DNA from 3 places in the Clostridium sp. AM42-4 genome. Region 2 is predicted to be linked to each of the others. Evidence: riboswitches for the same ligand, from Rfam matches in the RefSeq annotation. Region 2 holds a riboswitch; each other region holds the start of a gene.
What was found. A riboswitch is a leader RNA that binds a small molecule or an ion and turns the genes downstream of it on or off. The one in region 2 is predicted to bind thiamine pyrophosphate.
Positions count from the first base shown of each region.

Region 1: another riboswitch for thiamine pyrophosphate. It lies ahead of thiW (energy coupling factor transporter S component ThiW); the one in region 2 lies ahead of thiD (bifunctional hydroxymethylpyrimidine kinase/phosphomethylpyrimidine kinase).
Region 3: another riboswitch for thiamine pyrophosphate. It lies ahead of DW922_RS09695 (TenA family protein); the one in region 2 lies ahead of thiD (bifunctional hydroxymethylpyrimidine kinase/phosphomethylpyrimidine kinase).

Region 1 is NZ_QUIK01000008.1:45,856-54,087, forward strand. Features, by position in the region: gene thiE (thiamine phosphate synthase) at 1-424, opposite strand, end outside; gene DW922_RS07945 (hydroxyethylthiazole kinase) at 506-1,468, opposite strand; gene thiW (energy coupling factor transporter S component ThiW) at 1,392-1,985, opposite strand; TPP riboswitch at 2,436-2,539, opposite strand; gene DW922_RS07955 (MATE family efflux transporter) at 2,679-3,965, opposite strand; gene DW922_RS07960 (RNA methyltransferase) at 3,967-4,818, opposite strand; gene DW922_RS07965 (LysM peptidoglycan-binding domain-containing protein) at 4,893-5,216, opposite strand; gene lexA (transcriptional repressor LexA) at 5,405-6,022, shown strand; gene DW922_RS07980 (hypothetical protein) at 6,578-7,378, shown strand; gene DW922_RS07985 (cytidylate kinase-like family protein) at 7,469-8,119, opposite strand.
Region 2 is NZ_QUIK01000023.1:44,485-52,716, forward strand. Features, by position in the region: gene DW922_RS15010 (iron-containing alcohol dehydrogenase) at 1-269, opposite strand, end outside; gene DW922_RS15015 (hypothetical protein) at 618-908, opposite strand; gene DW922_RS15020 (DegV family protein) at 1,014-1,883, opposite strand; gene DW922_RS15025 (ABC transporter substrate-binding protein) at 1,997-3,109, opposite strand; gene DW922_RS15030 (ABC transporter permease) at 3,218-3,967, opposite strand; gene DW922_RS15035 (ABC transporter ATP-binding protein) at 3,976-4,728, opposite strand; gene tenA (thiaminase II) at 4,730-5,398, opposite strand; gene thiD (bifunctional hydroxymethylpyrimidine kinase/phosphomethylpyrimidine kinase) at 5,395-6,204, opposite strand; TPP riboswitch at 6,396-6,506, opposite strand; gene DW922_RS15050 (DUF362 domain-containing protein) at 6,724-7,827, shown strand; gene DW922_RS15055 (VOC family protein) at 7,991-8,232, opposite strand, start outside.
Region 3 is NZ_QUIK01000010.1:81,746-89,977, reverse strand. Features, by position in the region: partial or broken gene DW922_RS09740 (helix-turn-helix transcriptional regulator) at 67-246, shown strand; gene DW922_RS18040 (hypothetical protein) at 879-1,178, shown strand; gene DW922_RS09730 (sigma-70 family RNA polymerase sigma factor) at 1,198-1,605, shown strand; gene DW922_RS09725 (helix-turn-helix domain-containing protein) at 1,602-1,784, shown strand; gene DW922_RS09720 (response regulator transcription factor) at 1,838-2,263, opposite strand; gene DW922_RS09715 (NUDIX domain-containing protein) at 2,473-2,958, opposite strand; gene DW922_RS09710 (HAD family phosphatase) at 2,961-3,617, opposite strand; gene thiE (thiamine phosphate synthase) at 3,607-4,248, opposite strand; gene thiD (bifunctional hydroxymethylpyrimidine kinase/phosphomethylpyrimidine kinase) at 4,260-5,063, opposite strand; gene DW922_RS09695 (TenA family protein) at 5,060-5,734, opposite strand; TPP riboswitch at 5,801-5,898, opposite strand; TPP riboswitch at 5,959-6,058, opposite strand; gene DW922_RS09690 (hypothetical protein) at 6,445-7,101, opposite strand; gene DW922_RS09680 (DUF4313 domain-containing protein) at 7,128-7,835, opposite strand; gene DW922_RS09675 (hypothetical protein) at 7,962-8,232, opposite strand, start outside.

The DNA of each region.
Region 1 (8,232 bases), on a different contig from region 2:
TCGTTACCTTGGTTGTGGTCGGGTAGATTGCCCCGACACCAAGGTAATCTGCGCCATCCTCATAAGCTTTCTTTGCTGCTTCTACTGTTTTTGCGGTTGCACCAACAATTTTATCCGGTCCAAGTAAGCGACGTACCTCAGCGACAGGCAGGTCAGAGGCTCCTACATGGACACCTGCTGCACCACATGCCATAGCCACATCGGCACGGTCATCGATGATCAGCGGAACCTGATATCGATCGGTGATTTTCTTGATCTTGCAGGCCTTTTCCAGATAGTCACGCCCTCCTGTATTTTTTTCTCGAAGCTGCACCAGTGTTACGCCGCCCTTGCAGGCCTCTTCCACCGTATATAAGAGAGATTCCTCTGTATGATAGGTACTGTCTGTCACAAGATACAGACTCAGATCCAGATTTTTTGTCATAAGGTTTGCCTCTTTTCTGTTTTCTCTGTTTTCTTTTTAATGATTTTTCCAAGAACTGCATTCTACAGTTTCCTGTGAAAATCAAAACGCATGCTGTCGTATTCTTGCTTCTGACAGAAGCTGATCTTCCCCCAGAGCATAAATTTCATCGAGCAGGTTTACCTGAAAGCTTCCTGGCCCGCGGGAAATCCCGGAAGCATGTTCCCCAGCAATTCCCATGGTAGCTGCTGCAAGAAGTGCTGCTGTTGTTCCAGTCCCGGCAGGATTTCCTGTATTTCTGGAAGAACCATTGTCCTGAGAGCCAGCCATTTTGATGTCTTTGCTCTCACGATTTTCCCGGACCACGGATTTTCTGCTATTTCCTGGAAGATAAGCCGCTGTAAGTGCGCCTACCATACAGCCGGTACCCGTGATCCCAGATAAGCTGGCATTTCCATTTGAAACAAGAAATACATCCTGGCTATCTGCGATCAGGTCCTGCTTTCCGGTTGCCATAACTGTACAGCCAAGGTGAAACGCAAGTGTCCTCGCTGTACGGCAATACCAGTCCTCGTTTGCATCGGAAAGTGCATCCTGGACTCCTGCATCTATTCCGGTCCCGTGAAAAGGAAGCTCTGCAACAGCCAGAATCTCAGAAATATTCCCCTTGATCACAGAAAATACTCCGTTTTCCAGCAATTGCTTCGCGTAATCACGGCGAAGGCTGCTGCAGGTAACCCCGACTAGATCTAACAGTACTGGAATATGGCGCTGGTTTGCTTCTGTAAGCGAAGCTTTCATGGATTCCATCCGTGCATCCGTGATATTTCCAAGATTCAGCATCAGCGCAGAAGAAACCGCCGTGATCTCTCTTACTTCTGCCGGATGCTCTGCCATGATCGGTCTTCCCCCTGCCGCCAGTATGATATTGGCACAGTCATGGATAGAAATCGGATTGGTAATGCAATGGATCAGAGGTGCCGTTTCTTTAATATACCTTCGAATCTCCAGCATGCCCTGCAGCTGCATGGACTGTTTCAGTTTTCTTTCTTCCGTTTCTGTCATAAACCTTTGCTCCCAGACTCTCTTGAAATTTTGCCAGCATTCCGGTCTGGCTCAATGCCTTCAGGAATACATAAGCTGCGATGCCTCCCATGATCGTTGCGGAAATAAACATCGGGGTATAATAGAAGGCGTTCAGACCATCGCGTCCCATAATAAACGCCATGACCGGATAAGATACCAGGGATCCAATGATTCCGGTACCAAAAATTTCACCAAATACTGCACAGATGATTTTTCCCTTCGATGCACGGTAAAATACACCAGATAAAAACGCTCCAAATACCGCACCCGTCAGTGCTAACGGCGGAATGCCCATAAACATCATACGGATCACACCGATCATACAGGCGCAGAGAAGGGAATACCACGGTCCCATAAATACAGAACAGGTAATATTGATCAGATGCGCAGTCGGGCACATTCCCTCAATCCGTAAGATCGGTGAAATTACGACTCCGATTGCTACCATCATAGCTAAAAATACCATGCGAAACGTTTTCATTCTTTGTTTTTCCATTTGTTTGTCCTCCTGTTTTTTCCAGAATCCTGCCGCCAGAGCCAGATTCCAAAGAAACAGGTCAGATAGCGGCAGGTAGTGTACGGTATGACTCACGTTCTGCATCATTATGCGAAATGTGAATAAGACAGTATACTAATTCTTGTTCGGTCGAAGTTTACTTACTTCCTCTCACTCCGAAAACACGGATTCCCATCGCTATATAAACTCCTTCTGCCAGACTGCAGGGCGCTCCCCCTCCAGTCTACTTTTCCTGCAAAATATGATTCTGTTCCTGTTCATGCGTTGCACAAACACACTTTCAGGATTTCCAGCTGACAGAGACGTCTCCCCTGCATCTGGAGCTTTTGCAGTGCATCCGGATACTAGTTTCTATAATCATTATATTTCATAGGACGCACTTTCCTATGAAACAAAAAAATGCGCCTTCAGGAAATTGCCCGAAGACGCACACTTCTATTCCTTGCTTCCCTCCGTTGGCATTACCCAAATCAGGTACGGTCGAAGATCGATCTTCCTCTCAGCCTGTCTCACAGACTCCCGCGCTTTTTCTCTTTTAACGTAAGTAAGCATAACACAGAGACTTGACCCTGTCAACTGTATTGTCGTTATGTTACCGTTGTGTCACCATTGTGTTACTGTTCACAGGTAGGTATTTTCTGAACTGAAAATCCCGTATAGTACAGTTATAGTTTATAGCTTCCGGATACCGTTCAGCGTCAAAAACATGGTTGTTAATTCTGCACATGGAAATGCCATCCATACCCCATTCATGCCAAATACAGCAGAAAGGAGGAAAGCAAACGCAAGGATTGCAACAAACCCACGGGATACAGAAGCTGCAAACGCCCAGCGTGCTGACTCTACGGCACTTAGGATATTGGTTCCGACAATATTAACTCCGGCAAACAAAAAACCGGTAAAATAAATCTTTAATCCCTGTCTTGCAAGAGCTGCCAGCTCTGCACTTTGTTCCTGGTTAAAAATTCCAGCCATCGGTTCTGACCAGAGCTGTACGGTCACAATAAGCAAGCAGGCGACACATAAAGCTGTTTTAATTGCAAGACGGATCACGGTTCTCAGGCTTTCTTTATCGCCAAGTCCATAGAAACGGCTGAGCAGCGGCTGGGAGCCCTGCGCGATTCCATTGAATAATGCAACTGCCACAAGCGAGAAATTTGCAACGACTCCATACGCTGCAACCCCGATATTACCCGAAAGCCGGAGAATGATGGTATTAAATGCCATTGTGATGACACCGGAGGATATTTCCCCTACAAAGGCAGAGATACCAACCTGACAGGAAAAAAGCAGCTTCCGGACAGACAAACGTACCGGCTTGAAGCAGATCGTATTTCTGCTGCTACGGAAATGTCTGAAGCAGATAAGAATACTGATAACCGGTGATAATGCGGTTGCAAGTGCCGCTCCCGGCATAGACATTCCCAAAGGAAACATCAGCACATAGTCAAATACGATATTAAACAGATTGCTTGCAAGTGTTGCATACATTGCGATGGATGGATCTCCATCATTGCGAACAAATGCACTGATAATATGATTCCACATAAAAAACGGGGCAAACATCAGAAATATGCGGGTATACATGATTCCGGTCGATACAATCTGTGCATTGCCTCCAAGAAGGTGGATGATCTGTCCCGGGAAAAAGGCTCCTGCCAAAACAAACAGGACACTGATCACTGCTGCCCATGACAGTGCATGAAAGAAATAGCCTTCCGCTTCTTTCATTCCTTTATTACGCTCAACCGTAAAACGGATTGCAGAGCCGACTCCGATCATTGCGCCTACCGCAAAGATCAGATTGTAAAGGGGTAATACCAGATTCAATGCCGTGATACCATTCGCACCGACAGCCTTAGCAATAAAGAATGTGTCGGCCAGAATGTAAAGGGACATACCGAGCATGCCTAACATATTCTGGGAAACATAGCGGATAAACTGTCTTTTGATATTCATGCTAAGCTTCCCCGCCTTCTGTATGATGGTTTCCAAGCTGCCAGAATGCCACTGCACTGGCAGCAGCTACATTCAGGGAATCTACGCCATGGGACATTGGAATCCGGATGGTGTGATCGCAGTCGGCAATGGTTTCTTTTGCGAGGCCATCGCCCTCGGTTCCAAGAACGATTGCAAGCTTCTCCTCTGCCTGGACACAAGGATCATCAATGCGGACTGAGCGGTCTGTAAGAGCCATGGCAGCTGTTTTAAAGCCCAGATCCCGCAAAAGCTCCATAGCCGGGTGCGGCCAGGCACTGTCGTGCTTAAGTACCGTCCACGGGATCTGGAACACCGTTCCCATGCTGACCCTCACGGATCTTCTGTACAAAGGATCGCTGCAGCCAGAAGTAAGCAAAACTGCATCCATATTCAGCGCTGCCGCCGAACGGAATATAGCTCCCACATTGGTCGGGTTTACTACATTTTCGAGAACAACGATCCGTCTGGCCTTCGCACAGATCTGCTCAATAGATGGCAGTTGTTTGCGGCGCATGGCACAAAGCAGACCGCGTGTCAAAGAGAAACCTGTGATCTGTTTTAAAAGCTCCATGGGAGCTACATAGACTGGGACCTCTCCACATCTGGCCAGTATTTCTGCAGCTGCTCCCTTTAATTCCCGCTCTTCGGCAAGGATGGAGACTGGCTGGTATCCGGCATCCAGAGCACGGCCGATTACGATCGGGCTTTCTGCAATAAAAAGACCAGCCTCTGGTTCATAATAATGGAATAGCTGGTTTTCTGATAAGCTGGAGTATACCTCAAGCTCCGGACTGGAAAGATCTGTTATAGGAACGATATGATCGTGTAACATAGGGAATTTCCTCACTTGGTTATATTGGATAAAAAACAGATTTTATTATAACCAAAGCAGGATTCATATGCAAGCTATTCAGAAAAATACACGACCGTCAGGTATTCACCGGAATGGATCTGTTCGGATTTCAGACCATTCATGCGCTTTAATTCTTCTACATATTCTGCCTTGGTATAAGGACTTCCCTGACAGTATTGGCCTGCAAGGTCCCAGAGGCTGTCTCCCTGGCGGATCTGTACACTTGTGTAATAACGCTTCAGCTCAGGTATTGCCTTTTCTTCTGCCCGCGCATTTAACAGTGTATGTCCCAGAAAACCGGAACAAAATGCCAGGATCATAAGTAAAATAACCGTAAGATTCCGTAAACTGCGCTTCATTGTTCTTTTGCTTCTCATAAGTGATTCCCCCTGTCCGGAATAATTGTGAACGTACGTTTGCTATGTTGCTATTATAGAATCCGAACATGCGTTTGTCAATACGTTTTCGCAAAAATTCCCGAACAAAAGTTTGCTTTTTTGGCTAAGCTGTGCTACTATATCCTTAGAAAGAATTTTTCAGAATACACCCGCAAGGAGGGAACATTATGGCACAGGGTAAAATTACCGCAAAACAACAGGAAATCTTAACATATATCAAAGAATGCATCTTAAAAAAAGGCTATCCGCCTGCAGTACGTGAAATTTGTGAAGCAGTCAACTTAAAGTCCACCTCTTCCGTCCATTCCCACCTGGAATCCCTGGAGGCAAACGGATATATCCGCAAGGACCCGACCAAGCCGCGCGCGATCGAGATCCTGGATGACGAGTTTGCATTAAACCGCCGCGAGGTGGTGCAGGTTCCTATGATCGGCACAGTTGCTGCCGGTGAGCCGATCCTGGCACAGGAACATATTGAAGATTATTTCCCGATCCCGGCCGAAATGCTCCCAAACAAGGATACTTTCATGCTGAAGGTCAAGGGCGAGAGTATGGTCAATGCAGGTATTTTTAATGGGGACCAGGTCATCGTTGAGCAGACCAATACTGCAGAAAACGGGGAAATCGTTGTTGCACTCGTCGACGATTCCGCTACTGTCAAACGTTTTTACAAGGAAGACGGGCATTACCGCCTGCAGCCGGAGAATGACACCATGGAGCCGATCATCGTTGACCATGTGGAAATCCTCGGCAAGGTCATCGGACTTTTCCGTATGATGGCATAAAATACCATAAAAAAAGATACGCCTTAGCACATTTCTGTGACAAGGCGTATTTTTTTATCATATTGTTGCTGAAAACCTCGTCCGGCGACAGCCCGGCAGGGTTGTTTATGCCAGAACCAGGCATCAGAGCGGAACTGTTACCATAGAAAGCAGCGTCGATAACACTACGCATTTTGTTGCAAAGATCTCATCCTTTTGGTACTTTGCCGCAAGGACCGCAGTCGTACCTCTGCCAGGATCGTTCCTACCAGTGCCATAGCCAGAAAGGTATTCGCACCTGCTATATTTTTGATCGTCAGGCTGAAAAAACCTGGAAGCGAGATCTGGAATACCATGACCAACATGCCGAGAACAAAGTTTGGAATGCAAGGCATCGGCCAAAGTTCACCAAATGTTCACCATTTTACGGAAAACTTAATAAAAAATCAATGGCTTTTTCCCTGGCTTTGTAGTAAACTCTTGTTTGTTGGTTCACGAGAGATGATTGTTACTGTTTGCGCAAACGCACAGATAACAGCATAGAACCACAAAGAAAGATCAGAGGAGTGATATATTATGAAAAAGGCATTATTAATTACTGCAATCGCAGCAGTTTCTATCAGTGCAGCAGCTTGCTCCAGCAAAAAAGCAACGGAAACCACAGCAGCACCGGCAGAAACCACAGCAGCAGAAACCACAACCGAGGCTGAGACCGACGAGGATTATACCAGCGGTATCATCACAGCGATCGACGGCGATGTCCTTACCGTAAAAGACGATTACAACGACGAAGAGAAGAAATACGATATTTCCGGCGCAGAGGTTACCAATGAATTCCCGCTTTCCGAGGGTGACTGGGTAGACATCACCTTCCCGGCCGGCAGCACAGACGATCCGGTTCCGGCTATCGCACTCGAGGTTACCTCATCCATGTTAGAGCAGACCACAGATCCAGTTGCAGAAGGTACCATCAAAGACGTTGCTTCTGACAGCATGACCCTGGAGGTAGACGGTGAGGAATATAAGGTTCTGACCGGCAACGCATATGTTGTTGCAAAGGACGGCATCAAGGCTGACGAAACCGTAGAAGTAACCTATCTCGGCGATCTGGACGATGAGCCTCTGGCGATCAAGATCGTTTCCGAAGACCAGAAGGATTCTGATGAGGCTAAGATCAATGCCTTTGTAGGTAAAGTTGCGCAGATCGGTGAAGATGGTGATCATATCGTTCTGGAAGCACAGACCGGTGACTTTTTCACATTCGTTTCTGGCGATACCGATTTCAGCCAGTACGCTGAGGGCGATACCCTTCAGATCCAGTACGATGGCTCCATCAATGACAAAGAGATCCAGATTGTAAAGATCACCAAAAAATAATAGCTTTCATTTAAAAAAATAGGGAAGAACAGGCCCGTGTAAGCTAACAGTAATAGCTCACACGGGCCATATTCATTCTATTATATGCTGTTAAATATCGTAGCCGATCATGCGGATATAATCTTTGATCAGTGCTACCACCTGTTCAAGCTCCAGCTTACTTGCATTGATCGGAAGATCGTAGTTCGTCAGATCCTCCCACTCTTTTCCGGTAAAATACTTGTGGTAAGCCCTGCGCTGTTTGGTGATCTTGTTTAATTTATTAAGCGCTTCTTTGCTGTCTGTAATACCATCGGTTTCCTGAGTTCTCCGGACACAGGTTTCTGTGTCTGCGTATACAAAAATCTTTACCAGATCTTCTTTTCCAGCGGTCTCCAGAATATAATCCGCGCAACGGCCAACAATCACACAGGACTGCGCAGCCGCCAGCTCACGGATAACCTCCGACTGGAAACGGAACAGATTGTCCGGTGAGGTGACATCCCCCTCTTTCTTTGGTTCTTCAAAAATACCGGTAGGCAGATGCAGGTTTCCAACGATCTTCCTGAGAAGGTTATTTCCTGCTTTTTCATCTGCAAGACGGAAATAGCGCTCTCCTACTGCACTTTTTTCGGCTGTCATACTTAAAATTTCGTCATCATAAAACGGAATGTTCAATTCCTCAGCAAGCTTTTTTCCAACAATACGGCCGCCGCTTCCATACTGGCGCTCGATCGTGATCACCAATTTACTTTTATCCATAAGAAATCCTCCCTCTAAGGATTATTTTTTTCTGCTGTCTGCGCAACGCGTAAACAGTAACTTGTTTTTATATCCACTATGTTCAGTATATCACAAAACCACTCTTGTGCCAA
Region 2 (8,232 bases):
ATAGCTACGATCCAGTCTGGCTGGAATGCTTCCATAGCTGCTGCACCCTTCATAACGGTCTCTACGGACGGATCTGGCTCAATGCCTTCGAAAAGCTGAACCTCCATTCCTGCTTCTTCCAGATACTGTTTTGCTTTATCCAGAAAACCGAAGCGTTTCATGGAACCGCCGCCAACACAGATCATTGCTTTTTTGCCTTCAAATGTCTTTAATGCCTCTAAAGCACCTTTTCCGTGGTATAAGTCTCTTGGTAATGTGAATCTAGCCATAACAAATCCTCCATTCTGCCGCGTCTTGTCGCGACACCTTTTTGATTTTGGTTTCTGTTTCATCTCGTTAATTAATTAACATTAACTCTGCATTAACTATACCACGTTTTGTATATTTTGCAATAGATTTTGAATATTTTTTTCAATTTTAATTTATATTTCACATTTTACTTGTTAGTGTCTTGTCACATTTTACTTAAAACCAACAACGATTTAACAAAAATCTTTACAGCATACATACCGCATCACGTAATCTCATTCAAATGCAAAACAGACGCACCAGCATGGTGCGCCTGCAGGTATAATCTTATGTAGTTATCCGTCAGATTATGTTTCTTTTGTTTTCTGTTATCTCTGGCATCCCAGGTTAGTAATCTTGCAGGAAACCAGCTTTGGACTGCTGCAGCCTTTCACCGGCAGGTTTGTTCTGCATGAAGCTTTGCTTTGTCTGCAGCCATCTGTCTTACAGCCAAGGCTCTGGCATACGGAAGCAGCACAGCTATTACTATAGCATCCGGAACTATAACATCCGCTGTTGCCCGGGCAGTTGCTAACTGCCGCAAATGCGGTCATCGGCTGAAATGCCATCAGGGCGGTCACTGCCATAGCTGCTGCGGTTGATACGATGTGTTTTTTCATAGTTGTCATTCTCCTTTTGTTACACAAATGTTTCATAAATGTTACAAAAATATGTTAACATACAGAGAATGGAAAATCTACTGGGAACTACTGGAAAGCATTTTCTCACGGTTTGCAGGAATAGCCGATTCCAAGTCCGCCAGGTCCGATATGGCAGGTTACCCCAAACGACAGATCATCACAGAGGATCTTGTGTCCCGGAAATGCAGCCTCGATTTCATTCACCCAGGCATCTGTTTCTTCCTTTCCAGAGCTTGTCGCTGCCACGATATGTAGCCGGCCTTCTTCATATTCCCTCTGGTAAGATTGTTCGATCACTTTTTTGACTTCCTCGATCATCATCTGCTTTGCCCGTTTTAATCCTCGGCAGTTTTTGTAAAGCTCCAGAATACCAATATCGAAATGAAGGACCGGTTTTACATTCAAAAGACCTCCAACCAGGGCTACACCCGCAGAGATACGACCACCATGCTTTAAGTATTTCAGGTCATCCACTGCAATATAGATCCCGGCTCTGGTCTTCACCGCTTCCATGCGCGTTTTTACCTCTGCCGCACTGCAGCCGGTCTCCAGAAGCTCCAGTGCATCCAGAATGCTCTGGTGAAGCGGGGTAGCCACGCTTCCATTATCGACCACATAAACCTTTCCCTCGTATTTTTCTTCCCTGGCCAGCATCATGGCAGTCTGGCAGGAGCCGCTTAAACCACTGCTGATCGGGATATAAAGGATATCCTGATAGGTTTCCAGAGCCTTATCCCAGAGCTCCATCACAGCTTCCGGGGAAGGCTGGGAGGTGCTGATGTTCTCCAGTCTTCCCAGCCGTTCCAGAAATTCCGCCCTGGTAATATTCACACCCTCATAATAACAGGTTTCATTCATATAAAAAGGCATTGGCAATACAAAAATCCCAAGCTTCTGTGCTTCCCCCTGCGAAATGCCGCTATGGCTGTCTGTTACAATTCCTGTTGTTCTCATTTGAAACATCTTCTCCTTTTCCCACCAGACGCAGTCTGGTTTTCCTTTGCATATCAAACATTTTATACATTATAGCTTAATTTCCAGAAAAGGACAAGGGAGGGACATTTTTCCTAATACTCGATATTGGTCATGACATCGGAGACATCTACTGCTTTGTCGATCAGTCCGTTTTCTAACATCCAGTCGATGTTCTCCTGCCAGCATTCTTCAGTCTGGCTTAAAAACTCAGCGGAGTCTGTCTCCATAAGCGGAAGCAGCGTCTTGCAGGACTGCTCCTCTACGCTCTGGGTCAGCGGGAAGTTTGCTTCGTTCTGGTTGTTCATTAAGATTGCAAGACAGCCATCCGGGTCAGCCTTGAAATCGTCAAAGCCCTTCTTGGATGCACGGAGGAATCCTTCTACCACTTCTGGCTCCTCTTCCAGCAGCTTATTGTTAGTCAGGAAGACTTCCTCATAGTAATTCGGGATTCCATATCCGCTTACCGGGAAATAGTTTAATTCGAAGCCTTCTTCTTCCATCTGCGGAACCTCGTGGTTCACCAGACAGCCGATCGTGGCATCGACATTGCCGGTCGTCATGGAGCTCATCAGGTCAAAACCAACGTCGACCAGATTGACGTCGGAAGCATCCGCACCCACATACTCCATCATGCATTTTACTAAAGATTCACTTAATACGGTGCCGCCGTAACCAATGGTCTTTCCAACCATATCTTTCGGGCTGGTGATATTTTTATCCTTCAGGGAAAGGATGATGTTCAGCGGAGACTGTACAATGGCTCCGATGGAACGGATCGATGCCTTCTGGTTTGCCACTGCCTGGATCAAATCCTGCTGGTAGTACATGCCGATCTCGGCTTTTCCTGCTGCTACCATGGAAAGCGCATCGTTTGCGTTAGCCGGGAAACGGATCTGGACATCCAGTCCTTCTTCCTCGTAATAGCCACGCTCAATCGCGGTATAAAGGAAGGTATGGATGGCATTCGGATACCAGTCCAGAACCACATTCACTTCACGGAGATCTTTTTTCTCATCCTTCGCAGCATCAGAAGCCTGCTCTTTACTTTCTGCATCTTTGGTCTCTGTATCGTTTGCGTCTGCTTTGTCTGCTGTTTCAGCCTGTACAGAGGTCTCTGCCGGTTTTGCGCTGTTTGAGCAGCCAGAAAGAGCTGCGATAGTCATAGCTGCTGCGGTAAATGCTGCGATCAGTATTCTTTTTTTCATAATGTTAAAGTCCTCACTTTTACGTATTATCAATCTTTCGTGTCATCAATCGTTGTTCATTTGTCATTACTGTTCTTGCATGCATGTCTTCACAGTAATGCTTATTCTCTATAAATCATTTCTCCAGCGGATCATCCGCTTTTCCAGAAGTGTGACAAGCCACACAAAGAGCATCGCCACTACCGACAATAACAGAATCGGTGCAAATACTCCGGCACCATCTAACTGCGTCATCATACGGCGGCTGAAATAGCCAAGTCCATTCTGGGCACCCAGCCATTCTCCGATTGCTGCTCCGATAATGGAAAGTGGTACTGCCATCTTGATCGCGGAAAAGAAATACGGCAAAACTGCCGGTACCTTCAGTTTCCAGAAAATCTGGGACGGTGAAGCCCCGAAGGTAAACAGTAATTCTTCCATCTCTGTCTTTACGGACTGAAAACCGTCAAACACCGTGATGGTGATCGGGAAAAAGGTAATGAGTACTGTAACCAGCACCTTTCCCCAGATGGAATAGCCAAACCACAGCACAAAAAGCGGAGCCAGGGCTGTAGTAGGAATGGTCTGTGATGCAATGATGAGCGGATACAGTGCCCTTCTTGCAGTGTCATTTGCATCCATTAAAACAGCAAGTCCTAAGCCAAGCACAATAGAGATGCCAAGGCCAATCGCTACCACAGACATGGTTGCCGGCAAATGTGCCGTAAAAAGCAGCTCCCGAAGCTCCCAGAGCCGTACCAGGATCTGGATTGGGGAAGGGAGAATATAGGCCGCATTTACGCCCATTGCTGCTGCCTGCCAGAAAAACAGCAGAAGAAACATTAAGATTAGGGCCGGAAGGCTGGAATTGTTTCTCATTTTCTTTTTCACGCCTGGTTCCTCCTTAACATCTTGATCAGTTCTTCTTTTAATGTAAGGATTTCCGGACGCGACAGTTCGTCCCGGGTCCGCGGATAGGCGGCCGGAACTTCGATGGAGCGCAGGTGGGTCATCGGTGTTTCCTCAACTACCAGAATCCTGCCAGATAAAAAGAGCGCCTCTTCTACATCGTGGGTGATAAATAATACCGTTTTCTTATCTTGTTCCCACTGTTTTAACAGCCACTCCCGCATGGAAAGGCGTGTCAGATAGTCGAGTGCCGAAAATGGTTCATCGAGAAGCAGCAGATCCGAGCCGGTCAGAACGGTCCGTGCAAAAGCTGCCCGCTGGCGCATGCCGCCGGAAAGCTCTCTCGGGCTTTTCTGCCCCCAGTCTGAAAGACCGACCGAGGCCAATGCTTCATCTGCCTGTTTTTCCATTTCTTTTTTTGAAATCCCGCCCTGGATCTCGAGCGGAAGCATGATATTTTCTCTTACCGTTCTCCACGGAAATAAAAGGTCATGCTGCGGCATATAGCCGCAATAGTTTTTTTGTGTTTCGATCGGATTTCCGTTGATGCGGATCGTTCCCTGATCTGGGGAAAGAAGCTTGTTAACCAATCGGAAAATCGTACTTTTTCCACAGCCGGAAGCACCGATCACACAGACAAATTCGCCGTCCTGTACCTGAAAAGACAGCTGGTCCATGATCGGATACGCATCGGTATCGTACTGGAAACACACATGGTCAAATTCCAGCATGTTAATCCCTCATTTCCCATGCCATATCCCAGAATGCCATTTCATAGCGGGAGCAAGCTTTGAAAATATCGGTCAGATGGTCCATCTGTGCAGGAGTACACTCTGCAGCAAGGCGGTCCATCAGACCAATCAGGATTTCATTTTCCTCATGGTAGGAATCGCTCGCATAACCGGATACCCATTCTCCGTAAAACGGATGATCCTTCGCGTCCGGGTTATGCTGCACAAGCTCTTTTGCAATCGCTTCATAGCTTAACGCGCAGGAAAGGATGGCTGCCATAACCTCTGCTTCTCCCCCTTCATAAGCTGCCCTTAACATATAAGAGGTGTAAGAACAGTTATCAAGGGATACCGGGGTGGTTTCTGCCTCTTCCTGTGTAATGCCAAGGCGTTTCATGTAAGTGCGGTGAATGTCCATCTCCCCATCTAAAATGTTATGCGTATAGGCTGCGAACAGTTTCATTACGTTTAAGTCCCTTGCCTTGGCCGCGCCAATGGCAAAGACTCTTGTATAATCGATCAGATACAGATAATCCTGTATCATATAATAGCGGAATTTCTTCTGGTCCAGGCTGCCATCGCCGATCCCGGTTACAAACGGATGGTTGTGGTAGCCTGTCCAGATGTCTTTTACGGAATCTAAAAGTTTCTCGGTCGGTGTCATGCTCATGCTTCCTCCTTTGCAAAGCCCTTGCCGCAGAATTCGAATGCATGATTCATCGGTCCGGAGCCTGCGCCCAGATCCAGCATAGCAGCAAGTGCACCGGAGATGTATGCCTTTGCCTGCTCTACTGCAGTATCCAGATCATAGCCTTTTGCCAGATTGGAAGCAATGGCACTGGATAAGGTGCAGCCGGTACCGTGGGTATTCGGGTTATCGATCCGTTTTCCGTTAAACCAGCGGTATCCGCCGTCCCGGTATAACAGGTCATTCGCGTCATTCAACTGATGACCGCCCTTTAAAAGAACGGCGCAGTGATACGTCTCACTGATTTTTTTCGCTGCATCGATCATTTCCTCTGCCGTGGTGATATCCATATCGGAAAGCACTTTCGCTTCCGGAATATTTGGTGTCAGAACCGTTGCAAGCGGGAACAGACACTCCTTTAAGGTTCCGATGGCATCGTCGCTGATGAGCTTTGCGCCGCTGGTTGCCACCATCACCGGGTCTACTACAATATTTTCTGCTTTATATTCTTTCATTTTTTCTGCAATCGCCTGAATGAGGCCTGCAGAGGAAACCATGCCGATCTTCACCGCGTCCGGGCGGATGTCTGTAAAGACACTGTCGATCTGCTGTTTCAAAAACTCTGGGGTTACTTCAAAAATTCCCTGGACTCCGGTCGTGTTCTGGGCTGTCAGCGCAGTAATTGCACTCATGGCATAAACGCCATTTGCAGTCATGGTCTTTAAGTCAGCCTGGATTCCGGCGCCTCCGCTGGAATCACTTCCAGCGATCGTTAATGCTGTTTTCATTTTCATGATGAAACTCCTCTCATGCATCCATATTTTTTAGGCGGCTCAAGGTGGTGCCCCCAATGCACCGCCGCAAAGAGAATGACCTGTAGCATCTTCAGCAGCATATTCATGCAGCTTTGGCAGCTAGAGATATTTAGGCAAAAGAAAAAAGCGGAACTACGCAGGGACGCAATACCACTTTCTGTTTTTATCCAGTCACAGTCACTTCCTACGTTGGCATGATCCAAATCAGGTATACGGGTCCTGGCGGTCTATAGCCAGCTCTCAGTCTGCTTCCGCAGACTCCCCGGTACTTATGTTCTATTCTCTTTACGAGTTATACTATACCCCTCACCACGCCATTTTGTCAAGTATTACGTTGCTGTTCACGCATTGTCCCAAATTTGTTGTTACTGTTCACGCCTGCATGCCCGGCAGATAAAGCATGCAGGCATTCTTTCGACTTTCCATTTGCAAAAATAAAGAAACGCTGTATAATAATTGAGAAAAAGTCCAATACAAAGTGAGGAAATTCTAATGGAAAAGAACGACATTATCCTAATACACGGAACCAATTACAAACAGATGGCGAAAAAAGTCATGGAAGCTGCTAACGTCGCAGAGGATATCGGCGATAAGAAGAAAAAGATTGCTTTAAAACCGAATCTGGTTACTGCAAAAGCTCCTTCCAGCGGTGCAACTACCCACAGTGAGCTTCTTGCCGGTGTCATTGAATATCTGCAGGAGCATGGTTTTGAGAACATCACCATCATGGAAGGCTCCTGGGTTGGAGACCGTACCGGGGAAGCGTTCCGCGCAGCAGGCTATGACATGGTCTGCGACCGTTACCATGTTCCGTTCGTCGACCTCCAGCGCGATACCTGGAAAGAATACGATGCAGCAGGCATGAAGATCAAGCTTTGTGACAAAGCGGCTGCTGTCGATTACATGATCAATATGCCAGTCTTAAAGGGACATTGCCAGACTACGGTAACCTGTGCCTTAAAGAACAACAAGGGAGTAATCCCGAACCAGGAAAAACGTCACTTCCACACCATGGGATTACATAAACCGATCGCACACTTAAATACCATTGCACGTAACGACTTTATCTTGGTGGACAACATCTGCGGAGATTTGGACTTTGAGGAGGGCGGCAACCCGGTTGTCATGAACCGCGTTCTTGGCTTTAAAGACCCGGTACTCTGCGATTCCTTTGTCTGTGACAGCATGGGCTATTCCATTCAGGACGTTCCGTACATTCCGCTTGCTGAAAAGCTTGGTGTCGGAAGCAGCGATACCGCACATGCGAACATGATCTACTTAAACCAGCCAGATCAGGCCGGAGTCAAATTCCGCATGACCCACCGCGTCCAGAAGCTGGCAGCCTACACCGAACCGAAGGATGCCTGCAGTGCCTGCTACGGTTCCCTGATCTATGCGCTGGACCGTTTAAACGATGCTGGTTACCTGCGCCGCGGTCTTCCGTCTGTTGCCATCGGCCAGGGCTACCAGAATATGCCGGAAGGATGCGCCAAGATCGGTGTCGGCCGCTGCACCAAGTGCTGTGAAAAGAGCCTCACCGGTTGTCCGCCAAAGGCTGCAGATATTGTAGAGTTTTTGAAGGATAACTGGAATTAAAACGAATGAGACGTATGCCGCAAGGCGTACTGCTAAAAATGGAGCTGCCGCATCAAAAGTCAGACTGGCTTTCGATGCGGCAGCATCTTTTTGTTCATGTTCAGTTTTATGTTGTAGATAGCTCTCATTTTACACACCAGCGCCACGTTCCAGATGTGTGTTGTCATGCTTCTACATAAAACGGTGCCTTTTTCACGGTAATGTGGATACGGAATCCATTGATCTCCTCTTTTAAAAAGATCAGGCGGATGGTTTTGCCGTCCTCGTCATAACGTGCGGTGTCATAGTCTAGCTGATATCCTTTTTCTTCCAGATATTCGATCGCGGCCGGCATATCGTTCACAAAGAAGCCAAGATGTCCCATAGTACCTTTTCCCATGATCTTCATAAGCTCCATCTTATTAT
Region 3 (8,232 bases), on a different contig from region 2:
CTTACTGCATATAGCAACATTCCATTGAGAAAATATGAAATATACAATGTAGATGGATGGTGCTATATGGCAAATATCAAAGATTGTCCCGGCTTTGAAACTTTCGGCGCGGATGTAAAAGAGGCGCGGAAAGTCAAGCAGTTATCGCGTAAGACGCTGGCGGAACAGATCAATATCGACTGGCGCTATCTTGCCAACCTTGAAAACGATGACACGATTCCCAGCTTGCCGGTTATCATACAGCTTAATCTGGAACGAAATGTATATTGATATAATGGTAAAGTTATGGTGGCTGTTTATGATAATGTAAACAATATGCGATCCGGAACTCAGCAGACTGTTAACTATGCCAAAAAGAAAGGACTCCAAATCATTTATATCCATCCGGATACGGCACAGGTAACGACAGAAGATGCAACTTTATGGAAATAATAAAGGAATAGCTCCAAAGCGGAAAAATGCAGTGACCGTTTTGGAGCTTGTTTTGTCATATAATGTCGAATGATTTTCTCTTTCCTCGAAGGATATTCCAATGCTACTCCAAAAGTTTCCGAAAACTGTCAGTTACACTGTAATTATGGCAGTGATCCCAAAAATCAATGAAAATTCGATAAGCGGAGGTGGGGGTATGAGATCAGTACGATACCCAATGAAAATCGGAAGAAGAAGGCGGTCTTTATCCTGACAATAAGGATGGAGGCCGCCTTTTGTTTTAATTTAATAGAATAGCTGGAATAGCATTTGAAAAAAGTATTATTTCACAATTTAACAATTATCAGCAGGGCGGCAGCGTTGCGCTGCCATATCGCGAAAGAAAGGGGATGATGCAGGCCGCCTGTGTGCCGTCCGCATAACTGCGGACAGGGAGTAACGATGTTATGGAGAAAGGATTCCACAACATCGAGCAGTTCATTGCTTTCATAACTCCAGGACACACGGCTTTTCATGAACGGCTCTCAATAGGGGTATATCGTCGAGGTAGGACAAGAGAGTTTTCTCTACATAAAGATAAACCTCCACCTGCCCGGACGGCATCTATTGAACTGCTCGATGCAGAAATTCAAGGAACAGCTGGTTTTGTCCATTGGTACAAAGCTGGCTGTTTTTCTTTATCTCAGCCAGATTTGGTCCGGTGCAGGTCACCACCAGAAGCTCAGGAAATCCATCGGAATTCTTGAGACTTTTGGAGGTAAAGCCATGTGGCAACGGAACAATGGGCAGGCAGAAGATGACCTGCAATTCAGGTTTACAGCATATTTAGTTTCGGCGGTCAAACGCCGCAGAAAAGATTATTTGATCCAGCTCTATAAGCGCAACAGTATAGAGAGTGCTGTAGAAGCGGTCTATGAATCCGAACCCAGCTCAGAGGAAGTGGTCTTGGACAGATTGCCGCTTATGGATGTCATTGAGAATGGAGTGCTTCTGGAGGCGTTGCAGAAACTCAATGAACGGGAACGCCAGATATTTCTGGCTCGAACGCTGGAGGAAGAAGATTTTGAGACGCTGGGACTAAAGTTTGGGCTGTCCTATAAAGGGGCAGCGGCACTTTACTACAGGACGATTCAGAAAATCAGAAAGTGCATTGAAGGAGGTGACAAAAAATGAATTTTGAATGTCTGCTTCTCAGCGCCAAGGCTGGCAACGAGGATGCCATTACGGCAATCTTACAGATGTACCGGCCATTGCTACTCAAGTATGCCATTATTGATGGCGTACTTGATGAAGATTTATACCAGGAATTGAGCATTATTTTACTGAAGGCAATCAGCCTGTTTAGGATTTAAGTCAATGAGAAAGGCTCCGAGATCATTACGGCCTCGGAGCCTTTCTTACTGACTTAAAAAGGAGAACTGTTAAATTTATACCCACTGCCCAGTACGGTGCGGATATAACCGCCCTTCGGCGTGTCTGGCGTCAGCTTGCGACGGATCTGACCGATGACGCTGGCAACTGCAGTACCGCAGTGTTCACCGTCTTTATCCCATACGGCCTCATAAATCTGGCTGGCTGAGAATACCCAGCCAGGATGACGAGCCAGATATGTAAGGACTGCAAATTCATGGTAAGTCAAAGCGATGAGGGTACCGTTGCAATATACGGTTTGTTCCTTTAGCCGAATTTCAAGACCAGGGAAGGAAAGTGCAGACTGCGGTGGAGATGGTGCAAGGTGGATAAACTCTGGCTCATCCGCAATAAGCTCCATAATTTTGTTGATTATATGTTCTTCATGATCAGGAATGGACAGAATCAGAAGTTTACCCATTTTGCTCACATCCTTTCTCCTTACACACTTTGAGACAACCAAACTTCATGGAAATATAGAATATAAAATGCAAGGATAATTTATATAAGTGATTTCCACAATTTGTTTGATTTCATATGGAACTAAATAACATGGATCCTATTTGATTTCTTGTGCAATAAAAGCGTGTTAGACAACAGAGACTTTGGTACCTTAACATCTGGCATTTTTCAGCCTATTAGTTGTTCCACATAGGTAATCAGAGGGTGCAGTTGTTTCAGGCGAAACATCTTAAATAACTTATCTGGATTTACCCATTGAACATCCACAACTTCTGTTTCCTGTAAACGCATTTCTTCAATCTTTATATCCTTATGAAATAGCCAAACATCGTAAAAATCCTGCACATTTTCCCGTCTGGTCTGATAAATCAATTTTTCACTTCCGGGAGTAAGCAGTATTCCTAATTCTTCTTTTACCTCTCGGATTGCTCCTTGCAAACTGGTTTCCCCGGAAAGTACAGAACCACCCGTACATTCCCAATAAAGAGGGTATTGCTTTTTCGGATGCCGCTGTGATAAAAGATACTGCCCCTGCTGGTTGACAATCCATACACTCACAGATAAATGATACAGCCCTTTGGGTATGATTTCTCCACGGCACACTGCTATTCCAGACTTTTCCCGTTTTGCATTATATAAATCCCATTTTTCCATTTTCATACCTCTTTGTGTGGGATCGGTGCTTGCCGGAAATCAAGTAAGTAAATATCCGCAATCCTTTCTATTTCTGTACGCTGATCTGCGGAATACTTATCATAAATCCCACCTGCTAACATACGGGCTGCCTTTGCGCTTTTAATTGCTGGAAGCACATCATCAAACACAATACAGTGTTCAGGTGCAACCCCTAATTTTCTTGCGGCCAATTCAAAGACATCCGAATATTCTTTTCCCCGCTGAACCTCATCTGTTGAACATAGAGCGTCAAATAATTCTAAAATAGAATTGTTCTTTAAGCATGGAATATAGAGATTTTCCGGCAACCCCGTAGCAACTGCAAGTTTTATTCCATGTTCTTTTAAGCGCAGAAGATAATCAAGGGCATAGGGCAGCAGACCGACATGGTTCCTGTATTCCTCGACCGCCATATTATTCCATTCCTCAATAATTCCCTCTACCGTTTCCTGCAATCCAAAAAGATCAATGGTATATTGTGCGGCTTCCTCAAAACTCCTTGCACATATTTCAGTTACATAATTATCTGGGACAGGAAGATTTCTCTTTTTCAAAAACTGAATATCTATATGCTCCCATACATCCATTGAATCCAGAATTGTTCCATCTAAATCAAAGATTGCCGCATTAAAATCCATGTTTCTTTTCCTTTCCGCAAAATAAATCTTTCAGTTCCGCAGCAGCAGCTTTTATATCGGACTGCGCTATGATGGCAGATACAACAGCCAGTCCGTCAATTCCCATGGGCTTGAAACGCCCTGCATTTCCTTTATTGATACCGCCAATAACAACTATCGGCAAAGAAACGGCTGTGCGGATTTTCTGTAATTCCTCCATTGATACAGATTCAGCGTCGGTTTTAGTTCCAGTAGGGAACATTGCGCCAACTCCCAAATAATCCGCACCATCCTGCTGTGCTTGTATTGCTTCTGCAATGGAAGAAGCAGATACCCCCAACAGCATATTTTCCCCAATTACTTTGCGGACGGTAGCCGCAGGTAAATCATGTTGTCCAATATGTACTCCCGCAGCCTGCACAGCCATTGCAATATCTATCCGGTCGTTTATGATAAGGGGAATATGGTATCTCTCCGTAACCTGTTTCACGGCAACCGCCTGATTATAAAATTCCAATGAAGGCAATTCTTTTTCTCGGAGTTGTATCATTGTGCAGCCTCCTAAAATTGCCTGTTCCACCGCTTCTGTCAGGCTATCGCAGCTCATTAGTTGACGATCAGTAACAAGATAAAGTGTATAATCAAAGTTCATTTTGCACCTGCCTATTCTTTAGATAAACCATGCTGATACAATTCGTAGAAATGGTGCGTCGGGCCACAGCCTTTTCCAATCGCAAGGGAGTGTTCGATTGCCGTTGTGACATAAGCCTTTGCCGCTTCGACAGCAAGCGGAATACTTTTTCCCTTTGCAAGCTGGGAAGCGATTGCAGAAGAAAAGGTACAGCCTGTCCCATGAGTATTTTTCGTATCAATGCGGGCTGTTTCAAAGTGGTGGAAATTTTCTCCATCAAATAGGACATCAACGGCATTTCCTATATGATGTCCGCCCTTGACAACAATCGCCTTACAACCCATGGCATATATTTTTCTTGCGGCAGCCTCCATATCTGAAACTGTGGAAATCTGCATATCCGCTATTTTCTCTGCCTCTGGAATATTTGGAGTAAGCACATCGGCCAGTGGAATTACAGTGTCTATCAAGGTGGAAACCGCCGCAGGATTCATCAATGGGCAGCCATTTTTGGCATACATAACCGGGTCGATTACAATATTTTGTGGCTTATATTGTAATAGTTTCATTGCCACTGCTTTCATACATTCTGGCGTAGAAAGCATACCAATCTTTACTGCGTTCACTTCAATATCTTCAAACACGGCATCAATCTGTTTTGCAATCATATCCGGGGTAATATCTTGGATGTCGATAACGCGGCTGGTGTTCTCTGCAACAACAGAAACAATAACACTCATTCCAAATACGCCGTGAGCAGAAAAAGTTTTCAAATCAGCCTGAATACCTGCACCTCCGCTGCAATCTGATCCGGCAATGGACAATACTTTTTTCATTTTGCATTTTCCTCCATTCTCTCGTTCCGATAGGCCATCTTCCAAAAAGCAAGCTCTAACAAACTTGCTTTTTCAAAAATATCAGCCAGATACTTTTTATTTGCTACTGATAACCCGGCACATTTATGCTCTGCAAAAGCAGACCATTCTTTGCAGCTTTCTGCATATTGTTCATCCGCATAATCTTTGATAAAGTCCCAATATCTTGACTGTCTGCTTGTAGGAACAGCCGCCAATTTTCGGAATATATAGCTGTAACTTAGCATACAGGGAAGAACCGCCATTAAAATTTCTTCATTCTTTCCATGTGACGCAATCTCAAACATGAAATCAATGTAATTTTGATTTTCAGGCAGAGGAGCGATCAGTTCAATATCATTATCCGTCATGCAAAATTGCTTTAGATAATCCAGGCGCACTTCTGATTCCGTATCATTTACAAAATTCAGCATGGAATAGTAAAGCTGAATTTCTCTTAATGTATCAGCATGAAAAATTGCCTTGCCGTATATACGGGCATAGTTTTTCAGATAGATACTATCCTGAATCATATATCTTTTGAATTTTTCAAGAGGTAGCTTTCCAGTTTGCACTTCCTGCACAAATGGGGTAGCTGCACATTCTTCCCAAATGGGAATGTTGTGGGTTAAGATGTCTTTCATAAATGCCATGTTTGATCCTCCTAAGATAAAAAAATAGAGCCTCTAAAACAATTAGAAGCTCTTTCAGACGCAATACGAGCGTAAGAAATTGCTTCCCTACGCCGGTATTAGCCGACAGGTCCAGAGGTCAGGTCTTACCTTTTTCAACTTGTTCAGTTCCCTCGCAAACACATATCATATCTTATTCAATTAAAAAAGGACATTCCCAAAACAGAGAATGTCCAAAAAATACGAATCTGTATTCTTTAGCTCCCTGCGTTGGTATTAGCCAACAGGTTCAAAGGGTCAGGTTTTAACCTTCTCAACTACAAGGTAGTCCCCCTGCTTGAATATCATTATAGTTAGAAAGTCCCCAAAAGTCAAGTCTACGCATTTAGGACGGTAAAAGTCCACGGAAATCAAAGGTTTTTCCGCATGGTCGGCTAGATAAAGTTATCCTGTTCCCCTCAAAACGAGGTTCTAAATGCGGGAAAACGGACAAAAAAGGAGAGACAGATGTGGAGGATTTGACACCTTTTCGCCGACGTTTTTTATCACTGGGTTACAGTAAGGGGCTAATGTATCCTAAAATAATAGCTTTGTTTTATCCCTCAATAGAATTTGTGGCATCTAATTTTTCATAAATATTTTGGATATGATTATGGTGCGGTATATAAAGAGAGAAAAACGCACCGAATACAGAGCCGATAGGCATACTGTATCCGGTGCGTTGTAAATTTTTAACCTTTCAGATAGTAATGCACATAGGCATTATAATCTCGATGCCGGGTGACTAACCGCAGCCAGATATAAAAGTGGGCAGTTTCCGAATACAAATTGAATTCGGTGGGCTCGCTGGTGGGCTGGGCGTACCCTCGGCAGAACCGTGTCAGGGTATCCAAATTCAGAAACTCCGGCAGTTGGAACAGCGCATTCTGGAAAGCATCAATTTCACGGGCAACTTCCAGAACAGGCGTATCCTTTTGGCACTGATGCCAGGTGGTCCACCATTTCCATCCGTCATAATCAGAACGGGAATAGGCTATCTCGCTGGCAGGACGGGAGCCCTGCTGAAACAGATCTTCAAAGGTGCAGGAAGTAGTCAGCAACGGATTTTCAAAGTCGGTCTGCTGCTGGCTCAAACCGTTTTTGACAGCTGCCCATTCTGTTAGAGGGAGTGGGCAACGGTTGGCATCACGCAGGGCTTCATCCATACCGCACGCCTCGCAGATATGGACATCTGCATAGCGGCTCAGGGCGTTGATGACCAGCCTGCAATCCAGCGGCTGACCACACCGAAGACACAGGGGTGGTTGCTCCGCCTCTGGGGTAAACAGCAGTTTGTCCTGCTGCCACATGGTTTCCAACAGGGATTTGGGATAGATACGGATCTTCATGATGATGTCCTCCTATTTTATCGTGTTTAATATTCGTACCGTTTCCTTCGGTCTTCAGACCAGGGAGGGTAAACACGCAGCTCATCCTGGAACATGGTCATCAGATCGCCTGCCATGTCCTCTTTGCGCCGATAGATGCACTGCTTCTCCGTACCATCGGCATAGCGGATGATAGTCTGGAGTGCGGGACCTTTCTGTGTGAAGATGAATTTGCGGCCATGAGAAGGATCAGATGCCTCAATCCAGAGGGGCAGGGTGGAGGAACTCCCATCCAGACACCGCCAGCCGCTGTAATCGGTGTAGCTGAACCCGTTGATTTCCCGCGCCAGTCTGCGCAGGGCAATATACAGCCGCTCAAAGTGGCACCCCAGTTCGCCTTTCTGATGCCGGATGTAGAGGGTGTGCCCCTCATGATCCAGGGCATCCAGTTCTTTGCCATAAAACAGGTATTCAGGGTAAAGACAGCCATCCGATTCAAGAATTTGTCCAGTGGGTTCCGCAAGGTGATTGTCTGACAGCCAGGCCGGAAAAAGTCCGTCTGCGGCTTTTATATTGATGAAAGCGCAGTGGTCGGGCCGGATTCCGGTTAAGTTGGTGGTAAGGGTTTCCCACAAAATCAGGATGCCATGATCCTTTTCATAAAGCTTGATGGCGAGATTGCCGTTGGGATATGTACTGATTTTCAAAGTAAGCTGGGCTCGGTGTTCGCCCAGCGTAAATGCGAGAGTATTCATAAGCGTTTTCCTCCAAAGAAGCACCGGACGCCTGCAAAAATGCAGATTGCCGGTGCTTCTTAGTGTGTTCTGGACAAGGAAACCGGAGCAGGGAGAGGAATGCAGTTCCTCTCTGGTCATCGTCAGCTACACAGCCAAAGTCTTTGACTCGAACTGATAGCGCAGAACCTGAGCCAGCTTTGTCCTGTTTTCACAAGTAATGCGATAGGTAGGGCCATAGTTACGCCTCTGTTCATCCATCCTTCGAATGGAAATGCTAAATCGGGTGCCCTCCTGGGTGATCCACAGACGCCTGCCCGTGGCAGCATCTTCAGCAATAATCCATAAAGGGTACTGCATGGTCATGTAGGTCTGGGGGTAAGCACGCCAGCCGCTGCGGTCATGGTAACAGAAACCG